DNA from 4 places in the Halomonas sp. CSM-2 genome. Region 3 is predicted to be linked to each of the others. Evidence: predicted binding sites of a transcription regulator. Region 3 holds the regulator's gene; each other region holds the start of a gene.
What was found. Region 3 encodes sigma-54, which starts transcription at its own class of promoters, with help from an activator protein. Its sites were predicted from a motif close to TGGCACNNNNNTTGCTNT; they were not measured.
Positions count from the first base shown of each region.

Region 1 (5,640 bases), on a different contig from region 3:
CCGAGCTGCTCGAAGTGGCGCAGGCTGGAGGCGGTCACGTAGGTTACTACTCCACCCGCCTGGGCGGTGAGGAGCAAATTCCCAAGTTGAGCTACGTCGACCACTTGCCCGAATGGGGGTGGTCGCTGGCCTCCGGCGTGTATGTCGACGATATCAACGCGGCGTTTGTGTCGAGTCTGATTCGCTCAGCCGTTATTTTGCTGATCATTGGGGTGCCGGTGACGCTACTGATGGGCTGGGTGATTCGCGATGTGTCCCGCCGTTTAGGGGGTGACCCACGCTACGCCGCCAGCGTGGTTCGGCATATTGCCGACGGCGATTTAACGCGCACGACACAACTCTCCGCCCGCGATCAGCAAAGCCTGCTGTTTGATATTGATCGTATGCGTGAAACGCTATCAGACACCATTGGCAGCATTCACCAGAGCGCGGATAACGTGAACACCTCTGTTGAACAGATCGTCGGCGTTAACGAAGAGTTATCCACGCGGACAGAACAACAAGCGGCGTCTCTCGCCGAGACCGCTTCCAGCATGGAGCAACTGACGGCAACGGTAAAACAAAACGCCGAACACGCTGACCACGCAAGCCAGTTGGCAAGCAAAACCACCGACAATGCTCAGCAAGGTAGCGAAGCGATGGCATCGGTGATCGATACCATGTCGACGATTAACGATAGCGCGAAACAAATGAGCAGTATCATCGAGACGATCGACTCGATTGCATTTCAAACCAATATATTGGCGCTTAACGCCTCTGTTGAAGCGGCTCGGGCGGGTGAACAGGGGCGTGGCTTTGCCGTGGTCGCCAGTGAAGTCCGCCAACTGGCCAGCCGTTCAGCGGCAGCGGCAGCGGCACAAGAGATTAAGACACTGATCGACAACTCTGACACCCATATCACGCAAGGTAGCCGCCAGGTGCGCGACACCGGTAGCGTGATTAGCGGTATCGTCGACAATATTCGGCAGCTTGATACGTTAGTGAAAGAAATCTCGGCGGCTACCAAGGAACAAAGCTATGGCATCGAGCAGGTCAACGAGGCTGTCACCCAGATGGATCAAATGACCCAGCAAAATGCCGGACTGGTACAAGAAAGCACCGGGGCCACCCAACGCTTGGCGGATCTCAGCTTTGAGCTACGCCAGCGGGTTTCACATTTCCAGATTGCCGGGTCCCAAGCCGCAATGCAGACCCTTCCCTCCTCTCGCCATGGCTAAATAAAGCCTTTCTGGCTGGGCAAGTCCCTTACATGGCCTGCCCAGCCAGTCCTCGCACATTGGCTAAAACCACCTTAAACATCGCCCTGGTTATCCAGCTCTACTGCCTCATGCATTCGCGTTAGAATGTCGGGCACCGCTGCCTGAACGCGGTTCCAACTGGGAATAAAGGGTCGTTCGCGGGGATTATCCAGAAACAGGTTGCCCGCTTCCAGCAGGTTGCTGGCGAACAGTTCAACGGCCTGCTCTTCGCTGTGACGATCCAGACTCAAACCGTTCATAGTGGCGTCATGGTCATAAGCCTCGATCAGGTCCAACGCCAGCCGGTAGTAGGTGGCTTTCAGGGTGCGAAAATCTTCACTGCTGAACGTGATCCCTTGAGTGGCCAGCTTTCGGTAAAGGGCTTTGGCGATATCCAGGCTCATGCGGTTCAAACCGGTATCAGGGTTTTCCTCGCTGACCGGCTGGTGCTTATGGTCGTAGGCATCGGCAATGTCGACCTGACAAAGCTGACGCGGCGAGTAATTGCGCTGAAGCTCGGAGAGAACGCCAATCTCAAGCCCCCAGTCTGCCGGGATGCGGATCCCCTCCAACACGTCGCTACGCATGGCGAACTCACCCGAGAGCGGATAGCGGAAGCTGTCCAGGTAATCGAGGTAAGGCAACGGACCACACACAGTTTTTAGCGCCCTCAGCAGCGGCGTCACCATCAGGCGCGATACTCGCCCGTTGAGTTTTCCCTCGGCAATGCGCGGGTAGTAGCCCTTGCAGAAACTGTAGTTAAAACGGGGATGGGCAACCGGGTACATCAATCGCGCCAGCAGCCCCCGGTCGTAGGTCAGAATATCGCAGTCGTGCAGCCCCACCACCGATGACCGCCCAGACGCCAATACATAACCCGCGCAATACCAGACATTGCGCCCTTTACCAGGTTCAAGTGCGCCCAGCCCGTGCTGTTCAAGCTCGGTGTCCAGGGCACGCAGGCGGGGCCCGTCGTTCCATAGGATACGTGTGTGCTGAGGCAGGCGTGAAAAGAACTCCCGTGCATATAAAAACTGCTCGCGATCGGCCCGGTCCAGGCCAATCACGATCTCGCCGAGGTAGGGTACCTTGACCAGCTCATCGACAATGGCCGAAAGTGCCGGACCCTCAAGCTCTGAAAACAATGATGGCAGGATCAACCCCATCGGGCGCCGCCGGGCAAACTGGCTGAGTTCTTCTTCCAGCGCCTCAACCGGGCGACGCGTCAGATTGTGAAAGTCAGTAATCACGCCATTCTGGTGGAAATCACTCATGCGTTTGCCTCCTTTGCATCACGCGGATTGGTCGGCGTAAACGCGTTACCCCACCAGTGAGACATGCCTTCCACCCAGCCCTCGGGGCCAGTGGCTTGTGTGCGGTAAAGATGGGGGTTAGTAGGGTTAACCGTCAGCTCATGGTGGCCACGGATCACGACCGCCTGATCGACGACGTTTAACATCGACACGTCGTTGGGGCCATCGCCCAGGCCGATGGACAGCGGCTCACGACCGCGCAGCGCCCGGAATCGCCCAACCAGCCAGGTGACCGCACTGCCCTTGTCGGATGCACGACCCATAACATGATAAAAGCGGCCACCCTGGGTAAGTTGCAGGCCGTCACCTTCCAGGGCGCGGCGAAACGTCTCCAGCGACGCGTCATCGTCGTGCCACAGCAAGGGCTCGCTACCCTCGCGCTGGCGGGCAAGTTGTGCCTGGATAGCGTCGAGTCCGGTCAGCCCCGTCAAGTCGTCAAGGGTAAGCTCACTCATCGGGGTAAACCGCACATCGAGCCGTTTGCGCCAGACCTTCAAACGGGCCCGAATAAAGCCAATATCAACGCTTGGATGCTTGATGACCATCCCGTCGCGGCCGTTGCCCGGCCGATCCAGCCGCGCGTGGCACCAACCAGGCGGAAGGCCGATGACAGCACCATTTTCAGCCACGAACGGGGTCATCGTTAGCCCAAGCGTTTCACGCAGAGGAAGCAGTTCAGCACGCGTTTTACTGGTCACGGGGATCACCGGTATCTTCGCCTGCTTTAATCGGGCGAGCCAAGTCCTCGCCGGGGAAGCGTCATAGCTATGGTGGTCAAGCAGCGAACCGTCGAGGTCGGTGACCACGAGGCGCGACAGCTCCACTTGGTCATCGGGGGGCGCCGAAGCGCTGGCGTGTTCAAGCATGGCGCAGCCTCTCTACTGCTAAGCGGTGGACGCGCTCAATCACCACTTGTTGGAGATGGCGATGACAGCGTGTTTATTGCCTAGCACAATACGTGCCAACACTTTTAACGCTTTGATATCCATAAGGTGGAGAGGGGGAATACCCAGAGGCGAGAACGGTTGCCCCCGAGGCAGACATTGCAGCGCGCTTTTTTGGTGCACTCAGGGAGGGCATGCACAGACACCAGCGCCAGGATGGTGCCGCCCAGCATTACATTTGATAACAAAAAAACCAATACAAAGCTTGGCAAGACTTAATAAATAGCTATACTCAAATTGTACCCACTGGCAACCCTGTACACCCCACCCCCTCTGCCAGTGGGCTGCAGTGAGCCAAGCCCTTTATGCCCGCCTTCCCCGGCGGGCTTTTTTTCTGCAAGGGTTTTATTCTACGTGGATGACAACTTCGACTCGGCGGTTACGCGCCCGCCCTTCTGCCGTGTCATTATCTGCCAGGGATTGAGTAGCCGCCAGCCCAACGGCACGTAAGCGATCCGATGCAACGCCCGCCTCTTCCAAGGCCTCCACAATCGCGATCGCCCGGGCACTGGATAGCGCCCAGTTGGATGAATATTCAGGGGTGTCAATCGTTCGACTATCCGTATGGCCCTCAACCCATACTTCACCGTCATAACGCTGGATGGTGTCAAGCAACGTGCTGATCAGTTCGCTTCCACCATCGGTTAACCCGGCTTCTGCTGAGGGAAACAGCAGCTTGTCCTGCACTCGCAAACTGATACCTTCTTCTACCCGTGAGACTTCGACACCTTCTAAATCAGGTAGATAAGGGGAGCTCTCCATCTGCTCTCTCAGGGCCAATGCAGCGTCAATGGCATTATCGCTGAGCGTCTCGACATTACTTGGGGGGTTATCCGTGAGGACCACCATATAATCAGCCAGCGGAAATTGAAGCGCTGACTGTTCAACCGGCACCAAGGGCATCGGCAAACGGCGTTCAGGCAACGCGGCTGGTGATTCTGCTACCGGGTCAGGCATGGCGAGCAGCGGGGGGACACCCCGCGTGGTTCGTCTGGGGCGCCCAGCCACCCCCTGAGCCGCCGTGATCGTGCTGGTCAGCAACTCGCCACCCAGCCAGTTGGTTGAATATCTTCGCTCATCACGCATATTGGCAAGGGCTTCTGGCAGCGGTACTTCAAGCGGCAGAGGCGAATCAAAAAGCGGTTCAGGTGGTGGTTCTGTGGCCATCCACGCCGGGCTTGTGGCACCGGCTGCCGCAATAATGATCACAAACAGCGCCACCAGCAGCGTCATGATATCGATGTAGCTCACCATCCAGATGCTACCGCTGTCATCTTCACGGTACGGGGACATGAGCGAGTCGTGGCGAGGTCCACTGCGGTGATCTTCAAGCATCCGTGTGATTACTCATTCAAGTTTTTGGCCCCCTGGCCGACTATTAATGCGTGGCGTTGTCATTAGCGCTGCCTAGTCTATCAAAAAGCCGTTTCGTAGCGAGAAGGAACCACCCGGTGCGCACCCGTAAAATTGATATACCCTCGTCAGCGCTACGCCCACTCGTCATCGGCATGGCCTGTCTGACGCTAAGTGGCTGCTTCTATGCCAATACCTCGCAAGCGCCCATTGCCACTACGTATCCCTATAGTGAACAGCAGCGCATGCAGGCTGCCCATCACTGGAATGTTCTTGCCCGCCATGAGGCGACGCAGATCCTGAAGCGCGAGCGTGTCCGTTTCCGCGATTTACACATCCCGGATGCCCCGCAAGACGCCAACCACGCCTACAGCGGCGGCGAATTTGGCCGCGGCTTTCGGACTCTGCTCACCAGTGAACTGGTCTCGCGCGGTGCCAACCTGACCACCAAACCTCTGCCCAGCAGCGCCGAGGTTCATATTGACGTTGACGTCGTTGAGCACCGGGATCGAGACTTTGTACGCCCACCGATGGGGGCATTCACCGCCTTGGCAGGCGGTATAGCCGTGGCCGCGATACCGATCAATCAATGGGCGGAACCCGCCCTGGGACTTATCCCGGCCGCTGTCGCCGCTGACGTGACCAGCGGCAGTTGGACACACACCGGTAACGAAGAGATCATCGTCACCACCCAGATTCTCGACGGTGAGCAAATCCTCTATTCATCGTCGAACATTTATTACATTAACAGCGGCGACCGACGTCACTATGCGCCCGACCGTACCCCCTCAG
Region 1 covers NZ_NBYR01000002.1:114,571-120,210, reverse strand. Annotated here, with positions in the region: gene B7L15_RS02035 (methyl-accepting chemotaxis protein) at 1-1,217, shown strand, start outside; gene B7L15_RS02030 (glycosyl transferase) at 1,292-2,512, opposite strand; gene B7L15_RS02025 (HAD-IIB family hydrolase) at 2,509-3,417, opposite strand; gene B7L15_RS02020 (OmpA family protein) at 3,841-4,830, opposite strand; gene B7L15_RS02015 (hypothetical protein) at 5,004-5,640, shown strand, end outside.
Region 1: the regulator sigma-54 is predicted to act here: its motif matches at 3,498-3,515, upstream of B7L15_RS02025 (HAD-IIB family hydrolase).

Region 2 (5,640 bases), on a different contig from region 3:
GCCAGCGTAGCTGGGTCGTAGGTGCCGACCTCTTTGGCGCTGGGTAGATGGTTCAGTTGGTTAGTCACGGTAGAGCCTCCGCTGTTGTTATGGGCACAGCTGTTGGTCTTGGTCGTTCTTTATGGGTCAGCGCTTGACTGCCATCGGCGCATTTAGCTCGGCACGCTTGGCCAGCAGCTCAAACATGCCAGGGTAGGCAGGGCGTTCTAAATACCGGCCTGCACCGCGCTCGGCGTGTAGATCGCCGTCGCGCCATACCCATTTGCCCTGGCTGATGGTGTGGCGGGCGATGCCGCGTACCGTCTTGCCTTCGAAGATATTGAAGTCGACGTTCTGGTGGTGGGTCTTGGCGGAAATCGTCCGCGTGCCATTGGGATCCCACACCACGATATCGGCATCGGCACCCACCTGAATCGCGCCCTTGCGGGGGTAGAGATTGAAAATCTTGGCGGTGTTGGTCGACGTCAGCGCGACAAACTCCTGGGGCGACAGCTTGCCGGTGTTGACGCCTTCATCCCAGAGTACGGCCAGGCGGTCCTCGACCCCGGCGGTGCCGTTGGGAATCTTGGTGAAGTCGTCCTTGCCTGCGGCCTTCTGGTCGGCGCAGAAGCAGCAGTGGTCGGTGGCGGTGGTCTGCAGGTTGCCGGACTGCAGACCATGCCAAAGCGCTTCCTGATGGCCTTTAGGGCGGAAGGGCGGGCTCATTACATGCGCCGCGGCGCGGCCCCAGTCGGTATCCTGGTAGACGCTGTCGTCGATCACTAGGTGGCCGGCCAGACACTCGCCGTAAACCTGGTGCCCCTGGTCCCGGGCGTAGGCAATTTCGTCCACGGCGTCCTTGGTGGAAACGTGCACCAGATAAATCGGTGCACCCAGGGTGCTGGCGATACGAATGGCGCGGCTGGCAGCCTCGCCTTCTACCTGGGGCGGGCGCGAAAGCGGGTGGGCCTCCGGTCCGGTAAGGCCCTGGGCGAGCAGTTTCTGCTGCATGTGGTAGACCAGCTCGCCGTTTTCAGCGTGAACCGTCGGCACCGCGCCCAACTCCAGGCAGCGCGAAAAGCTCTCCACCAGGATGTCATCGGTGGCCATGATGGCACCTTTGTAGGCCATGAAGTGCTTGAAACTGTTGACCCCGTGTTCGTGCACCAGCGTGCCCATTTCCTCCCGTACACTGTCGTCCCACCAGGTGATCGCCACGTGAAAAGCAAAGTCGGTGGCGGCTTTTTCGGCCCACCCCTGCCAGGTCTCGAACGCCTCCAGCAGCGACTGCCCCGGCTGAGGAATCACGAAGTCGATAATTGAGGTGGTGCCGCCCGCCAGGGCCGCGGCGGTGCCGGTGTAGAAGTCTTCGCTGGCCACGGTACCCATAAACGGCAGCTGCATATGGGTATGGGGGTCAATACCGCCGGGCATCACCAGCTGGTCGCTGGCATCGACGACTTCACAACCATCGGGTATGTCTAAATCAGTGCCGATAGCGTGAATCTTACCGTCAACGCAGAGCACGTCGGCGCGGTAGGTATCGGTATTGGTGACGACAGTGCCGCCCTTGATCAATAGGCTCATTGCTCGCTCCTTTGCTTATCAGGTGGCCGGGCTATTCGCCGTCGGTCAGGCGGGTGTAGGTTTCCGGGCGGCGGTCGCGGAAGAACTGCCAGTTGTTGCGTACCTCGCGAACCATGTCCAAATCGATTTCGTGCACCAGCAGTTCGTCTTCTGTTTCGCTGGCCTGGGCCTCGATCTTGCCGCGCGGGTTAACGATATAGCTGGAGCCATAGAAATTGCCGATATTCCAGGGTGCTTCGGTACCAACGCGGTTGATGGCGGCAATAAAGCAGCCGTTGGCCGCGGCCGAGGCGGGTTGCTCAAGCTCCCAAAGGTACTGCGAAAGCCCGGCGACAGTAGCGGAAGGGTTGAAGATCACCTCGGCGCCGTTGAGGGCGAGCGCCCGCCAGCCCTCGGGGAAGTGGCGGTCATAGCAGATATACACACCAATCTTGCCAAAGGCGGTATCGAAGACCGGCCAGTTGGATTTGCCCGGCTTGAAGAAAAACTTCTCCCAAAAGCCTGCGATCTGGGGGATATGCGTTTTGTGGTACTTGCCCAGATAGCTGCCGTCGGCATCGAACACCGCGGCGGTGTTGTAGTAAACGCCGGTCTCGGTTTCTTCGTACACCGGGACGATGATCACCATGCGGTGTTTGGCGGCGAGTTTCTGCATCATCTGGCAGGTGGGGCCTTCCGGCACCTGCTCGGCGGCGGCATACCATTTGCCGTCCTGACTGGGGCAAAAATAGGGCTGGTTGAACACTTCCTGAAAGCAGAGCACCTGCACGCCCTGTTCTGCCGCTTTCTCGATCATCGGCAGATGGGCTTCGTTCATGGCGTCGCGGATGGCCGCGGGTTCTAGGTCGGTGCTGGTTTTCAGGCCCATTTGAATCAGGCCGATTTTCATCTTCTGCATTAGCGTCTCTCCCGTTATTAGTGTTAGCTCACTGCATCAGGATTAATTAATGATCTGACGGTGGGTAGCGGAGTCTAAAGCTGACTGTAAGGGCAGCTTTTAAGAAAGTATCGTCAGGATGTGATTTTTAGCAAGTTAGTTGAATATTTTTTTAATGGCCTTTTTAACTCGTTGAGTTAATTTGCTATTTTTCTTTTTGATTTGCGTTTTCCCTAATATGGTGAGTCATTGCACTGCTTTGATGTTTTTTTATATGTCTTTTAAATCATGTGTTTAGTTATTATTTTGGGTCTTTAGGCATAATTTTAATGTTGAAAATTGGTGCAAATATTTTTTTTGATCTAGCCTTTTTGAATCCGTCGGGTATGTAGTGTCCTAAAGGGCAGCAAGATGAAGACAATAATAAAATTCTTGTCCCGGAAGACAGTTTTCCATCAATAAGTTAAGTGATAGTGCCGGGCGGTCGGCATGCTTATTGCTTGGGAGCCTCAGACCGTGAGGGTTTTCCGGGAAGCAGATGACACTGAGGAGAGACCAATGACGAAAACAACCTCTCAGATGGTAGACCGAGAAGGGCTGATTGAATTGGATGTGGGGGACGATGTTCGCGATAGCTCGCGCTTCAACAAGGACATCGCGCCTACCCAGGCGAGTGAACGAACCTGGACTAAGTGGAATATCGCCGCGCTTTGGGTGGGGATGGCGATTTGTGTACCCACCTACACACTTGGGGGTGTGTTGACCGCCTACTTTGGCTTGAGCGTGGGGGAGGCGTTGTTCGCGATATTACTGGCCAACGTGATTGTCTTGATTCCACTCACGCTCAACGCTTTTCCTGGTACTAAATTCGGGATTCCTTTTCCCGTTGTGCTGCGCTCTTCGTTCGGGATTTTTGGATCCAACGTGCCGTGTCTGGTGCGCGCCCTGGTCGGGTGTGGGTGGTTTGGTATTCAAACCATGTTCGGCGGGCTGGCCATTCACTTGCTGCTCTCGGAACTGATACCCGCGTGGGCGGCACTGGGCGGCGTTGGTGAAGTCATCGGCTTTTTCGTGTTTGGCGCCATGAATCTTTATGTGGTCATTCGCGGTGCGGAGTCGATCAAGTGGCTGGAAACCCTGGCCGCACCGTTGCTATTGGCGGTGGGTATTGGCTTGATGGTGTGGGCGTGGCCGCACACCTCGATGACCGAGCTTCTGGCTCAGCCGCCATCGCGTCCCGAAGGGGCGTCAGTGTATGGCTACTTCTTTGCCGGGTTAACCGCCATGGTAGGCTTTTGGGCGACCCTGTCGCTGAATATTCCCGATTTCAGTCGTTTTGCCAAAAGTCAGAAAGATCAGATTGTCGGGCAGGTGATTGGCCTGCCGTTGACAATGTTTTTCTTTGCCTCACTGGGTGTGGTGATGACCGCTGCCTCAGAGACGCTTGTCGGTCAAACCGTGGCCGACCCGGTGCGGTTGATCGGCTATATCGATAGCCCGTTCTGGGTAGTGCTGGCGATGCTGCTGATTATCATCGCCACGATTTCTACCAACACGGCCTCGAATATTGTCTCGCCGACCAATGATTTTCAGAATATTGCGCCCAAAATGATTAATCAGACCCGTGGTGTACTGATGACTGGTGCGGTGGGTGTGTTGCTGATGGGCTATGACCTGCTCCAAAAAGCGGGCATCATCCCGCCAGGGGTATCGCTGGAACAGATGTACTCCAACTGGCTGCTGGGTTATTCCAGCCTGCTTGGCCCGATTGCCGGTATCATGGCCGTGGATTACTTTTTGATTAAAAAACAGCGCCTGGATGTGCCCAGTCTGTATATGGACAGCCATGTTTATCCGGCGGTGAACATTGCCGGTTTTATCGCCTTTGGCGTGCCCGTTGCGCTAACGCTAATCTCGCTGACCACCGGTACGATGTACTGGTTCTACGACTACGGCTGGTTTACCGGCTCGGCGCTTGGCGCGATCGTTTATTATGTCGCAAGTCAGGTGCTTTCCTCCGCACCGTCGGTGGGTCCGGCGCCGGTGGCTGACAAGGAGCCGGCCGAGCAACTACCTTAGTTCGCGCGACGTGCGCTTCTCCAACATATCTCACCAACACCCGGCTAAATGCCGGGTGTTGGTGTTTGTGGCGTATTGATGAAGTGTAAAAAGGCGTCAACCACACGATTGGGGCGGCGATCGCGACGTGCAATAAGCACAAAGGGAATAAGGTAGTGCTGACTTGTGGTATTCAGGGCGCGCATTTTGCCCGCCGAGACCCACTGGTCGGCGACGTGTTCGGGAAGAAATCCCATAAAACGCCCGGTGAGAATCAAAAACGCCGCGCCCTCACGGTCTGACGCCGAGGCGCGCAGGTTGAGGTCATCGTGGGCCTGGCGTGCCTCAGCAGGTAGCGGATAGCGTGGTGATATGGCGGGATGCTGTGCAAGCTCGTCCAACGTGAGGCGGTCACTGGCCTTATCGAACAACGGGTGTCCCACCGAGCAGTACAGATAGGAAGGTTCGTCGTAGAGATGCTGAGTACTCAGGCTGGTGGGCAGGTTGACCGCTGGCACCACGCCGACGTGCATGTGGCCGTCCATCACGCCGCGAATCACCGCATCCGAGGGCTCCATGTGTATGTTCAGTGTCACATCGTGTTCCGGGGCGCTGAGCCTGGTCAGCGCATGGGTGACATGCATGGCGGGTAGCGTCACCAGGTTGTCGGTAATACCAATATTCAGCTCCCCCTTGATGGTTTGATGCAGCGCGTTGACATCGCTTTTGAAGGTTTCAAGCGCGGAAAGCAGCGTCAGGCCTGCCTGATAAATCTCTTTGCCTTCCTCGGTTAGGCTGAACCCGCCACGCCCACGCTGGCACAGCGAAAAGCCTAGCCGTCCTTCCAGATCGTTCATGTGCTGGCTGATTGCCGACCGGCTGATGCCCAGCGTGGTCTCGGCCGCCGTAAAGCCACCGCACTCCACCACTGTTTGAAAAATACGAATCAGGCGAATCTCATAGTCGCTCATTTGACCAAGCGCGGGCATATCAAGCTCTCATGGCGAGTAATCAGTTGATTTAATGATAGAGGAATTCCTGAATCCGTGAGACCGGCCCCCGGAAGCACTTCTAACCCACTGACCTGCATGGCAATATAGCCATTATCGCCATTCACCCAGACAGTGCCATGCCCAACA
Region 2 covers NZ_NBYR01000017.1:91,465-97,104, forward strand. Annotated here, with positions in the region: gene B7L15_RS15160 (NAD(P)-dependent oxidoreductase) at 1-68, opposite strand, end outside; gene hydA (dihydropyrimidinase) at 127-1,566, opposite strand; gene B7L15_RS15170 (nitrilase-related carbon-nitrogen hydrolase) at 1,598-2,464, opposite strand; gene B7L15_RS15175 (NCS1 family nucleobase:cation symporter-1) at 3,002-4,522, shown strand; gene B7L15_RS15180 (LysR family transcriptional regulator) at 4,567-5,490, opposite strand; partial or broken gene B7L15_RS15185 (IS1380 family transposase) at 5,631-5,640, shown strand, end outside.
Region 2: the regulator sigma-54 is predicted to act here: its motif matches at 2,929-2,946, upstream of B7L15_RS15175 (NCS1 family nucleobase:cation symporter-1).

Region 3 (5,640 bases):
AATACCCGTTCCCAGGAGCTGACGCTTTCGGGCAATGCAAGATTGATCGCCCCTGATGAAGGCTGGCAGCTCGACACGGACGTTCTGCACTATGAGGGGAAAACCGCCCATGCGTGGAGTAATACTCATGTGCTGCTCCAGCAACCGCCCCAGCGCATGACAGCACAGCGAATGGATGCATGGCTCAACGAGGAGGAGGTGCGCCTCGAAGGTAACGTTCAAGGCCACCACCCTCCGGAGACGCAACCCGGACAGGAATGAAACATGAAAGCGTTTATCTACACGGCGATGGCTGCTGCCTGCCTAGTGCCTTTTTACGCAACCGCAGATAATCACCAGCAACCGGTTGAAGTCGTCGCCGACCAGCTCGACCTGGATCAGCGCGCCGGTACAGCGGTCTACACCGGCAACGTCGAAGTTCGCCAAGGCAACATGCTGATAAGAGGCGACGAAGTGGAAATCCAGCGAAATGAGGAAGGCGAGCTCTCGCGGGCCACGGCGCTGGGCGAACGGGCCTATTTGCGGCGGCAGCCCGAAGACCAGGATGGCCCGATGGAAGGCTGGGGTCGAAGGGTGATTTACCATGTCGCCGAGCGACGCGTCGAGTTGATTGACCAGGCGGAAATCATCCAGCAAGGCGACCGCTTCACCGGGGGGCGGCTGGAATACTTTATCGACCGCGAGTTCGTCAAGGCGCGCTCCGACGTCGACAATCAAGAGTCGCAGCGCATCCGCATGACGCTGCAACCCGAGGGATAAGGAGAGCCTGATGGCAGTTGCCGACAACAGCGCAACACGAACGCTATACGCCCGCCATTTGGCGAAAAGCTACAAGCGCCGACGCGTCGTAAAAGACATCAACCTGGATATCTCACAAGGCAGCATCGTCGGTTTGCTCGGCCCCAACGGCGCCGGTAAAACCACTTCATTCTACATGATTGTCGGCCTGGTCAAGGCAGATGCAGGCAGCGTCGGGATTGATAGCCTGGACCTTTCCCGAGCACCCATGCACGAGCGTGCCAAGGCAGGCATTGGCTATTTGCCCCAGGAGGCGTCGATCTTTCGCAAACTCTCCGTCGCCGACAACATCATGGCCATTTTACAAACCCGTCACGACCTGGATCGAGCCGGACGCGAAGCACGCCTGGAAACACTCCTGGAAGAGTTCCATATTACCCACATCCGCGACAATATGGGCATGAGCCTTTCCGGAGGCGAACGGCGCCGCGTCGAGATCGCCCGGTCCCTCGCGACAGAGCCTGCGTTCATCCTGCTTGATGAGCCTTTCGCAGGTGTAGACCCCATCTCCGTGGGCGATATCAAGTCGATCATCCGCGCCTTGAAGGAGCGAGGTATTGGCGTATTGATTACCGATCATAACGTGCGTGAAACGCTGGATATTTGCGATGTGGCGTATATCGTCGGCGACGGGCATATTATCGCCAGCGGTTCGCCGGCCGCCATTCTTGACAACCAGGAGGTGCGTGACGTTTACCTAGGTGCTGATTTCCGTCTCTAAAGCCAGCAGTGGCATATTTATTGCCGATGGCATACTTATTGCACTTGCACCCAAACACAACTCGCACTAGGGTGGATGCTTTCCGATAAACGAGTGGTTCTCAGATGGTCATGAAAGCTTCTCTTCAACTGCGGATCGGCACTCAGCTCACCATGACACCCCAGCTGCAGCAGGCAATTGCCCTGCTACAGCTATCAACGCTCGATTTACGCCAGGAAATCCAGCAAGCGCTTGACGCCAACCCCATGCTCGAGCAGGAAGATGAGTTCAGCGAAAGCGAGCAAGCTGACAGCGAGCCGGAAGCAAGCGAGTGGGCAGATAGCATTCCCAAGGAGCTATCCGTCGATAGCGACTGGTCAGATACCTATCAGGATACGATGGGCAGTGGCAGCACAAGTAGCGAGGGACCTGACTTCGAGCGCCAGGCCACCGGGCAAACGCTGCATGGCCACCTCCTCTGGCAACTCGCCATGACCGATTTGAGCCAACGTGAACAGTTGGTGGCCGAGAGCCTGATTGACGCACTGGATGCTAACGGTTATCTCACCCAGCCCCTTGCCGATATCCGCGAAGGACTGCGAGACCAGGGCGTGGAAGGCCTCAGCCAGCGCGAGGTTGAAACTATTCTACTGCGACTGCAACAGTTCGAGCCCACCGGCATCTTCGCCCGCGATCTTCGCGAATGCCTGATGCTTCAGCTCGCCGCACTACCCGGTGACACACCGCTGCTGATTCCTGCGCGGCGTCTGGTTCGCCAGTTCCTTGAAGCGCTGGGTAAAAATGATCAGCGCCTCCTCAAGCGAAGACTCGGCCTGGACGATGTGCAACTCGATGACGTCATCCAACTGATCAGAAGCCTGGACCCGCGCCCCGGCAGCGTTTACAGCGCCACTGACGATAGCTACGTGATTCCCGACCTGGTAGTTCGCCACGATAACGAAGGCTGGCACCTCGAACTCAACCCAGAGGCCTTACCCAAGCTCAGGATTCAACCCGACTACGCTAGCCTGATCAAGCGCGCCGACAAGAGTCATGATAACCAGTTCCTCAAGGATCACTTGCAGGAAGCCCGCTGGCTGATCAAAAGCCTCTCCAGCCGCAACGACACCCTGTTACGCGTCGGCCGCGAAATCATCACTCGCCAGATCGGCTTTCTCGAACACGGCGAAGAGGCCATGAAACCGCTTATCCTGGCCGATATTGCCGATGCGGTAGAGATGCATGAGTCGACCATCTCTCGCGTCACCACCCAGAAGTTCATCCATACACCGCGGGGCATTTTCGAGCTTAAATACTTCTTTTCCAGCCAGATCAGTGGCCAGGACGGCGACAGCCACTCCAGCACGGCCATTCGCGCTCGTCTCAAAAAACTGATTCAGGAAGAACCCCCCGGCAAACCTTTGTCAGATAGCCGTCTTGTCATCCTGCTGGAGGAAGCCGGCATCCACGTGGCACGTCGCACGGTTGCCAAATACCGCGAAGGCATGGGCATCCCTTCGTCCAGCGAACGGCGTCGCTTACGTTAAGCAAACGGAAACTCAACACAAGGGCTTTGCTTAACGCCAAAAAGGGTTACAATCGAAGGACAGTCCGACGGATAAGGAGTACGTCAATGCAAGTCAATATCACCGGTCATCATGTAGATCTGACTGACGCCTTGCGTGACTATGTCAACGAAAAGCTGGAACGCGTTGAGCGCCATTACGACAACATCACCACCGTGCAGGTAACGCTCTCGGTCGAAAAAGAGCGTCAACAGGCCGCCTGCACACTCCACGCTGCTGGGGCTGACTTGCATGCTGAGGCCCTCGATAATGACATGTACGCCGCCATCGACGCCCTGGCGGACAAGATTGATCGACAGCTCGTTAAGCATAAGGAAAAAGCACAAGCCCGCGCCCAGGGCGCAGGTGTGCGTTAATTCAATGACGTTGGCCACAATCCTCCCCCCGGAACGCGTTCTCTACGATGTGCCCGGGGGCAGCAAAAAAAGGGTGCTGGAGTTTTTCAGCACCTTTATCGCACAAAACATTCCCAGCCTCGACAGCCAGGAAGTGTTCAGCCGTTTGATTGGTCGTGAACGCCTCGGCAGTACGGGGATTGGCAACGGCGTGGCGATTCCCCATGCTCGAAGCCCGCACTGTGATTCACCTATCGCCGGCTTTCTCAAACTCAATGAAGCGGTCGACTTTGACGCCATTGATGGCGACCCGGTTGACCTGGTGTTTGTTCTTCTCGTGCCTGAAGAAGCCGACGACACCCACCTCGCACTGCTGGGACAAGTTGCTTCCATCATGAATGATGCCGACACGCGCCAGCAGCTACGTAAGTCGGGTAGTCAACGTGAATTGCTGGACCTCATCTCCGCCAAGATACGCGACCAGGCGGCCAGCCTTTAATAGGTCGGCACGTAATGAACCGTCCTGACCAAGGGGCGTTTATCCAAGTCGCTTGACCGCAAGCAAGAGAGCCTTCATGCAACTCGTCATTATTAGTGGCCGATCGGGGTCAGGCAAATCGATAGCCTTACAGGCACTGGAAGATCTGGGTTATTACGCCATTGATAACCTGCCCGCCATGCTATTGGACTCGCTGGTGGATGAGTTGCGTGATCAGGGTGATCGCTCCCACTTGGCTGTCAGCATTGATGCACGCAATCTGCCAGGCGCACTTGCCAAACTTCCAGAACTGCTCAAAGAGCTTCGACAGCGGACCATCAAGTGCCAGATCGTGTATCTCACCACCGACGCACGTATTTTACTGGAGCGCTATTCAGCCACTCGCAGGCGGCATCCGCTCACGCGCAACAGCAGTCTCACGCTAGAAGAAGCCATCGACAAAGAAGAGCAAACGCTGCACGAGATACGCGATCTGGCCGATTTGACCATCGACACAACGCGGCTTTCAGTCCATGACCTTCGTCGGCGCATCACCGACCAAGTCGCCCATCAGCGGCGCGATGAGCTAACGCTGACCTTCGAGTCCTTCGGCTATAAGCGCGGCGTTCCGCTGGATGCCGATATTGTCTTTGATGTCCGTTGCCTGCCAAACCCCTACTGGGACCCTGTGCTACGAGGCTCCACTGGCCGCGATGCCGACATCATTGCGTTTTTATCCAGCTACCCACTGGTCGATGACATGACCAGCGATATTCAGGCATGGCTTGAACGCTGGCTGCCCGCCTACCAGCATAGCCAGCGCAGCTACATGACCATTGCGATCGGCTGTACCGGCGGTCAGCATCGCTCCGTGTATATGGCTGAACAACTGGCGCAACGCATCGCCAGCCAACAGGGCGAAGTAAAATTACGCCACCGCGAGCTAGGCTTGCAGTACACGGTTAACGCGCCGCTTTAAGTTCGAGCCACATTGACCCGCTATCACGAAGACCCTCATAGCCAAAAGGAACCAGGGTGCCAGAACGTAGACTTACCCTCACTAACCAACGCGGTCTTCACGCGCGGGCCGCCACGAAGCTTGTTCAGTGCAGTCAACAATTTGACGCCAACGTACGCATTTGCAAACAGCAACAGGAAGCCGATGCCGCCAATATCATGGCACTGCTGATGCTAGCGGCGCCCTGTGGCACGGAGCTATGCATCAAGGCAGAAGGCGATGACGCCGAACAGGCGCTGGATGCCATTCAATCGCTGTTCGACGCTCGCTTTGACGAAGACAAGTAAAGCCCTGCCTTCAACGCTTGGTTAGTTACCGGCGATGGTCATGCCATCAATCAACCAGCTACCGGAATGGATGCTACCCCGGCGGTCGATATCATCTCCCACGCCTACCAGGCCTCCGAACATACGCTCCAGGTTGCCCGCAATAGTGAACTCCTCGATCGGGTATTGAACCACGCCTTTCTCGACCCAGAAACCGGCCGCACCGCGGGAATAATCGCCGGTCACGCCATTGATTCCCTGCCCCATCAGCTCAGTCACCCAGACACCAGTGCCCATTTGCTCGAACAGGGCTGCCGGGCTGGATAACGGCGCGGTAATGCGCAAATTGCGCGCGCCGCCAGCATTACCCGTGGTACTCATTCCCAAACGCCGTGCGCTGTAGGAGGACAACATATAGCTTGCTATCTGGCCGTTTTCGATAAAGCGGTTGTTGCGCGT
Region 3 covers NZ_NBYR01000005.1:91,872-97,511, reverse strand. Annotated here, with positions in the region: gene lptC (LPS export ABC transporter periplasmic protein LptC) at 1-261, shown strand, start outside; gene lptA (lipopolysaccharide transport periplasmic protein LptA) at 265-759, shown strand; gene lptB (LPS export ABC transporter ATP-binding protein) at 770-1,519, shown strand; gene B7L15_RS05390 (RNA polymerase factor sigma-54) at 1,624-3,045, shown strand; gene hpf (ribosome hibernation-promoting factor, HPF/YfiA family) at 3,132-3,440, shown strand; gene B7L15_RS05380 (PTS sugar transporter subunit IIA) at 3,445-3,918, shown strand; gene rapZ (RNase adapter RapZ) at 3,995-4,876, shown strand; gene B7L15_RS05370 (HPr family phosphocarrier protein) at 4,933-5,202, shown strand; gene pmbA (metalloprotease PmbA) at 5,224-5,640, opposite strand, start outside.

Region 4 (5,640 bases), on a different contig from region 3:
ATCAACCGGTCAGCGGTCTGCTGCAAATTGCCCTTGGCCAGCCAGTCGCGTTCGTTACCAAACGAGCCGTGCAGGAGGTAAACCACAGGGTAGACGGTGTCGCTGTTTTCAGCATAGCCATCAGGCAGGTAAACCGTGTAGGGGTAGGGGTTGCCCAACGTCGGCGAATCGAAATGGTGTCGCTCCACACTGCTGGCGAGGGCGGTTGAAGTGGCCGCCAACAGCCCCGCGAGTAAACCAAACAGGCTGATGAATCCGAGCCGCCAAAGTGGGCGTTTCCTCATGAGCACCTCGTCTGTCGGGAATTCTCGTGTTCTACCGGGGTCGGACAACTCACGGGGTGGGATGTTCAAGATGCTAATGCGTCGGCGTCGCGCAACACAACGTGGCGGGAGGGTTCATGCAGAAAGTGGAAGAAATCTTTTGGCTTAGAGCTTACGGCTGTATAGCCGTTTTTTTATTCCACTTGATGGACCAGGTCAACAAGTACGTCGACAACCTCGTCACTGATTTCATGCGTATCCCCCTGGTATTGGGGACGCCGATTTTCCTGTTTATTTCGGTGTTCGTATTTGCCGTTCGCTACGATAAAGCGGTGCCTGAAGGGTTCATACGCCAGCGGGTCAAATACGTCATGCTGCCGTATTTCGTTTATGGATTTATCTATTCAACGGCGGAGTGGGCGAAAAGGGGGGCAGAAGGTGACCCGGTCAACTTCTGGGCCAATGCCGTTGAGTATTTTGTTTATGCCGGCTGGCACGGTTACTTCCTGATCATTGCGATGCAGTTTTATGTCGGTTATTGGCTGTTTACCCGCTTGCGCCTCTGGCGAGTCAACCCGTTACCGTGGTTCTGGCTATCTTGCCTGATCAGCATGGCCTACTGGGGAACGGCGTACTGGCAGGGCGTCAATCCGCCGGGGTATCTGCTCTGGGTGGCGCCGCTGGGCTGGCTTTACCTGTTTTTCCTGGCGTTGGTGCTCGTGCGTTACTACCCGCTGGCCCCTGATGGCATCAAAGCCCAGCGACCGCAGTGGATGAAGTATCTGGCCCACCCGGCCTGCCTGGGCCTGTTTGTACTTGGGCTTGGTGTGGCAACACTTGCCCACCTGCCGGCCTTTACATCAAAAGAGGTCTGGGTCATTCCGTTCTTTGTGTTGTTTACGCTCTGTGCCACACGTCAGCTCAAGGGCTATACGGCACCGAATTGGGTCCGCCAGATCAATGTGTATTCGTTTGGCATCTATCTGGCGCATCCGATGTTTTTCATCGCCACCGACCTGATCATCGCGCCTTTATCGCTGCCCATCGTGGTTTACGCCGTAATGCTTGCGTTGGTAAGCATGACGGGCTGTATCTTGCTAAGCAAGGTGGTCAATACATCCAGAATCGGGGCGATGATGTTTGGCAAACAACTGAATGTGGCCATGCACTAGGCGACCCCTGGCGAGGTAGTGGCATTGTCGTTGGTCAACGTATGAATGCGGGTGGGGCAGGCATGCAGTCGCTGCATGAAGTCGTGCAGGGCGCTGCGGTCGAGGTCGGGGTCGAAGCCGCCCAGACGCTCCAACCACGTTCGTCGTACCGCTATGTAAGGCGGCGATTGAAGCGCTGAGGCTAAAAAGCGTTGTAACAGGCGTGCGGGAAAGGTGGGCTCACTGGGGCCGAGCACGACGGCATCCACGGCGTAGCTATCCAGCATGGGAAACATTGCCACCCAGAGGGTCACCGGCAGGGCCGTGGCGTGGAGGGCAAACACCAGCCATTCGGCCTGGCTGGTGGCGGCCGCATGGTTCAGCCGCGCACCCAGCGCGGTGCCCGGCAGGGTGGTGCAGTGGGCAGCGAAGCGTTGCTCCATCAGGGTTAACCGGGGGTCACGGAGCAAACTGGTTATCTGCAGTGTGAAAGCGGGATGGTCGGCGGCTGCTAGGTGAATGTTGCGTAAATGGCGGGGCAGTTGGGCACCCGTTACGCTGGTGTCGATAATAAAGCAGACCGACTTCATGGGTTGCCCTCCGGTCTATGTGTCTGGTTTTTGCTTATTGTAACTGATTGTGTATAAAAGTTTACTATAGTCTCTACCGTTTGGCGCGCAAGTAAATTAAGCGGGTGAATTTGGCTGCAATATCGAGTGCACCTCTGTGGTGCAATTAAGTCTGTTCTTGCTTATTTGTGGTGCAATAGTTGGCGACATTGGGTTCTGAATGGACGTTTATGCCTGATATGCAACATGAAGTGGCACCAGAGTGATTTTTAAAGTCATTTAAAAACAACTATTTGCCATTATTTTATGCCATATTGGTGCAATATTGGCACGCAACCTGCATTATTTGCGGTAGCGGCTAGTAGGTCATAGGCAAATCGCCTGGCGGCGTGCTACAACATTAGCCGGTTTCTATCGCTAGACGTTCTGTTGATGGCAACGGACAAACGTTGAGTGAATAAGCAAGGCAGGCGTGCCATGATGCACGCGACATGTCGAACAACATTTATTGGTAGCTTACTGTCATTAGCTTTAAGCCACGCTCATACCGGAGGACACTATGTCAGCCAAGACTCTCGCGCTAATTGAAGAGCATGATGTTAAGTGGGTAGACCTGCGTTTCACCGACACCCGCGGTAAAGAGCAGCACGTGACCGTGCCTGCCCGCGATGTGGACGAAGAGTTTTTCGAAAACGGTCAGATGTTTGATGGTTCGTCCATCAACGGCTGGAAGGGCATCAACGAATCCGACATGATTCTGCGCCCCGAAGATGGCACTGCCTATCTCGATCCGTTCACTGAAGATGCCACGCTGGTATTGCGCTGTGACATTATCGAACCGGCCACCATGCAGGGCTATGACCGTGACCCACGCTCCATTGCCAAGCGCGCCGAGGCGTACCTGCAGTCAACCGGTCTTGGCGACACGGCTTTCTTCGGTCCTGAGCCCGAGTTTTTCATCTTTGACGAAGTCCACTGGAAATCCGACATCCAGGGCGCCATGTACAAGATCACGTCTGAAGAAGGTGCATGGGCCACGGACAGCCAGGTAGAAGGTGGCAATCTGGGCCACCGTCCGCGTGTTAAAGGCGGCTACTTCCCGGTTCCACCGGTCGACAGCTTCCACGATATCCGTGGTGCCATGTGTAACACCCTGGAAGCGATCGGCCAGTCGGTAGAAGTTCACCACCACGAAGTTTCCAACGCTGGTCAGAACGAAATCGGTGTGAAGTTCAACACGCTGGTGAAGAAAGCCGACGAAGTTCAGGAAATGAAGTATGTGATCCACAACGTGGCGCATGCCTACGGCAAAACGGCAACCTTCATGCCGAAGCCGCTGGTGGGTGATAACGGTTCGGGCATGCACGTTCACCAGTCGTTCTGGAAGGACGGTACCAACCAGTTCGCAGGCGACGAGTACGCGGGTCTCTCCGAAATGGCGCTTTACTATATTGGCGGCATCATCAAGCACGCCCGTGCCCTGAACGCCTTCACCAACGCTTCTACCAACTCGTACAAGCGCCTGGTACCGGGTTTCGAGGCACCGGTCATGCTGGCTTACAGTGCCCGTAACCGTTCGGCATCCATTCGTATTCCGTACACGGCCAGCCCGAAAGGCAAGCGTGTTGAAACCCGCTTCCCTGACCCGACGGCCAACCCGTACCTGGCTTTTGCGGCGATGCTGATGGCCGGTATCGACGGCATCAAGAACAAGATTCACCCTGGCGACGCCATGGACAAGAACTTGTACGACCTGCCGCCGGAAGAAGGCAAGTCGGTACCCACCGTGGCAAGCAGCCTGGATCAGGCGCTGGAAGCGCTGGACACCGACCGGGCCTTCCTGACCGAAGGTGGCGTGTTCACCGACGAAATGATCGATGCCTACATCGAACTCAAGATGGAAGACGTGGAGCGGATCCGCATGACCACGCATCCGGTCGAGTTTGATATGTATTATAGCTGCTAACAACAGCGGCTAATCTCACCTATGTGGTGCAGATGATCCTAAACCCCGCCACGGCGGGGTTTTTTAGTTGAGGGGGACGCATGTTGCGCAAGGTGTTAATGGCGCTGACCAAAGGCTGGGGCATCGGCCTTGGTCTGGTGCTGGCCGTATGGGTGGATGTTACGGCTGCATCATCAACCGTCTATCGAGTGGTCGATGAACACGGCAATGTCACCTTTTCCGACACCCCGAGCGAGGGTGGGGAAGCGCTTGAGCTGGCGCCGTTGCCTGGATTGCCAAGCGAATACGCCGAGAGGTCCGATGAGCCACCGGCCACCTCACCTGGCCAGCCCTTCATGCCTTACGACCGCTTCCAGATTCGCTCGCCAAGCGATGGCACCGAGGTGGGTGCCGACACGCCGGTAATGCTGAGTATTAGCCCCCGGTTACGTGATGATCATCGGGTACAGCTGCGGGTGAATGGCAAGCTTAGCCAGTCGGCGCTGCACAGCGATGTGTTCTGGTTGGCAAACTTGCCCACCGGTCGGCATCGGCTTCAGGCTGAGCTATTGGATAGCCATGGGCGACGGCAGCACCGCACAAACACGGTGACGATTGTGGTGGCAGAATAGCGTCAATGCGCCATTATGGTGCATGTGGTCGCTGGAAGCGTCGATGACCTGCGCTAAAACGACTCGCCATGCACCGCCACACGGCGCAAGTGCCGTGCAAATCAGCACGCTGGCCCATTTGGCGCGCTTTTTGCAGTTCTCTCTACATCTTTCCAGCGGAAGGCTGACCCAAGATAATGGACGAGGCGACTTTGCAAGACATCACCATGCACCAGCGTTTACTTGAACACCTCACCACGGCGGTGCTGCTGCTGGACGGCCGCCTCAATGTGTGCTGGATGAATCCTGCCGCAGAGGCGTTGTTTGCCGTTAGCCTCAGCCGTGTGCGGGGGATGAGCCTGGACGAGATGCTGGGCGGTGATGAAAGCATCGATGAGGTGTTGGCCAAAGCCCGCGATGCGTTTCATCCCTTTACCCAGCGTGAGGCGCGCATTACGCCGCTGAATCGCGATCCGCTCACCGTCGACTATACGGTAACCCCCCTGTCCGACACGGAACTGTTGCTGGAGGTCGAGCCCCGCGACCGGCTGATGCAGATTTCCCGCGAGGAGGCGCTCACCACCCGCCAGGAAACTATCAAGGTGCTGGCGCGCGGCCTTGCTCACGAAGTCAAAAACCCGTTGGGTGGTATTCGTGGCGCGGCGCAGTTGCTTGAACGCGATCTGGATAACCCGGCGCTGCGTGAATTTACCCATATCATCGTCGAAGAAGTTGACCGGCTACGGGACATGGTGGATTCCATGCTGGGGCCCAATTACATCGTCAAACACGAGCCGGTCAATATTCACAAGGTGCTCGAACGTGTGCGTTCATTGCTGATCGCTGAGCACCCTTGGGTCGATATTCAACGGGATTACGATCCCAGCCTGCCGGACCTGTTCGGCGATGAAGCGCAGATGATCCAGGCGGTGCTGAATGTGGCCCGCAATGCGGTTCAGGCCATGGGCGATGCCGAGACGCCGACACCGACGCTGGCGTTGCGCACCCGTGCGCGCCGCCAGTTTACGTTGGGCGCCGAGCGGCACCGCCTGGTCAGCGAGGTGGGCATTATCGACAATGGCCCCGGCATTCCCGGCTCCC
Region 4 covers NZ_NBYR01000003.1:147,151-152,790, forward strand. Annotated here, with positions in the region: gene B7L15_RS03550 (alpha/beta hydrolase) at 1-284, opposite strand, end outside; gene B7L15_RS03555 (acyltransferase family protein) at 401-1,435, shown strand; gene B7L15_RS03560 (hypothetical protein) at 1,432-2,004, opposite strand; gene glnA (glutamate--ammonia ligase) at 2,543-3,949, shown strand; gene B7L15_RS03570 (DUF4124 domain-containing protein) at 4,030-4,560, shown strand; gene glnL (nitrogen regulation protein NR(II)) at 4,767-5,640, shown strand, end outside.
Region 4: the regulator sigma-54 is predicted to act here: its motif matches at 2,310-2,327, upstream of glnA (glutamate--ammonia ligase).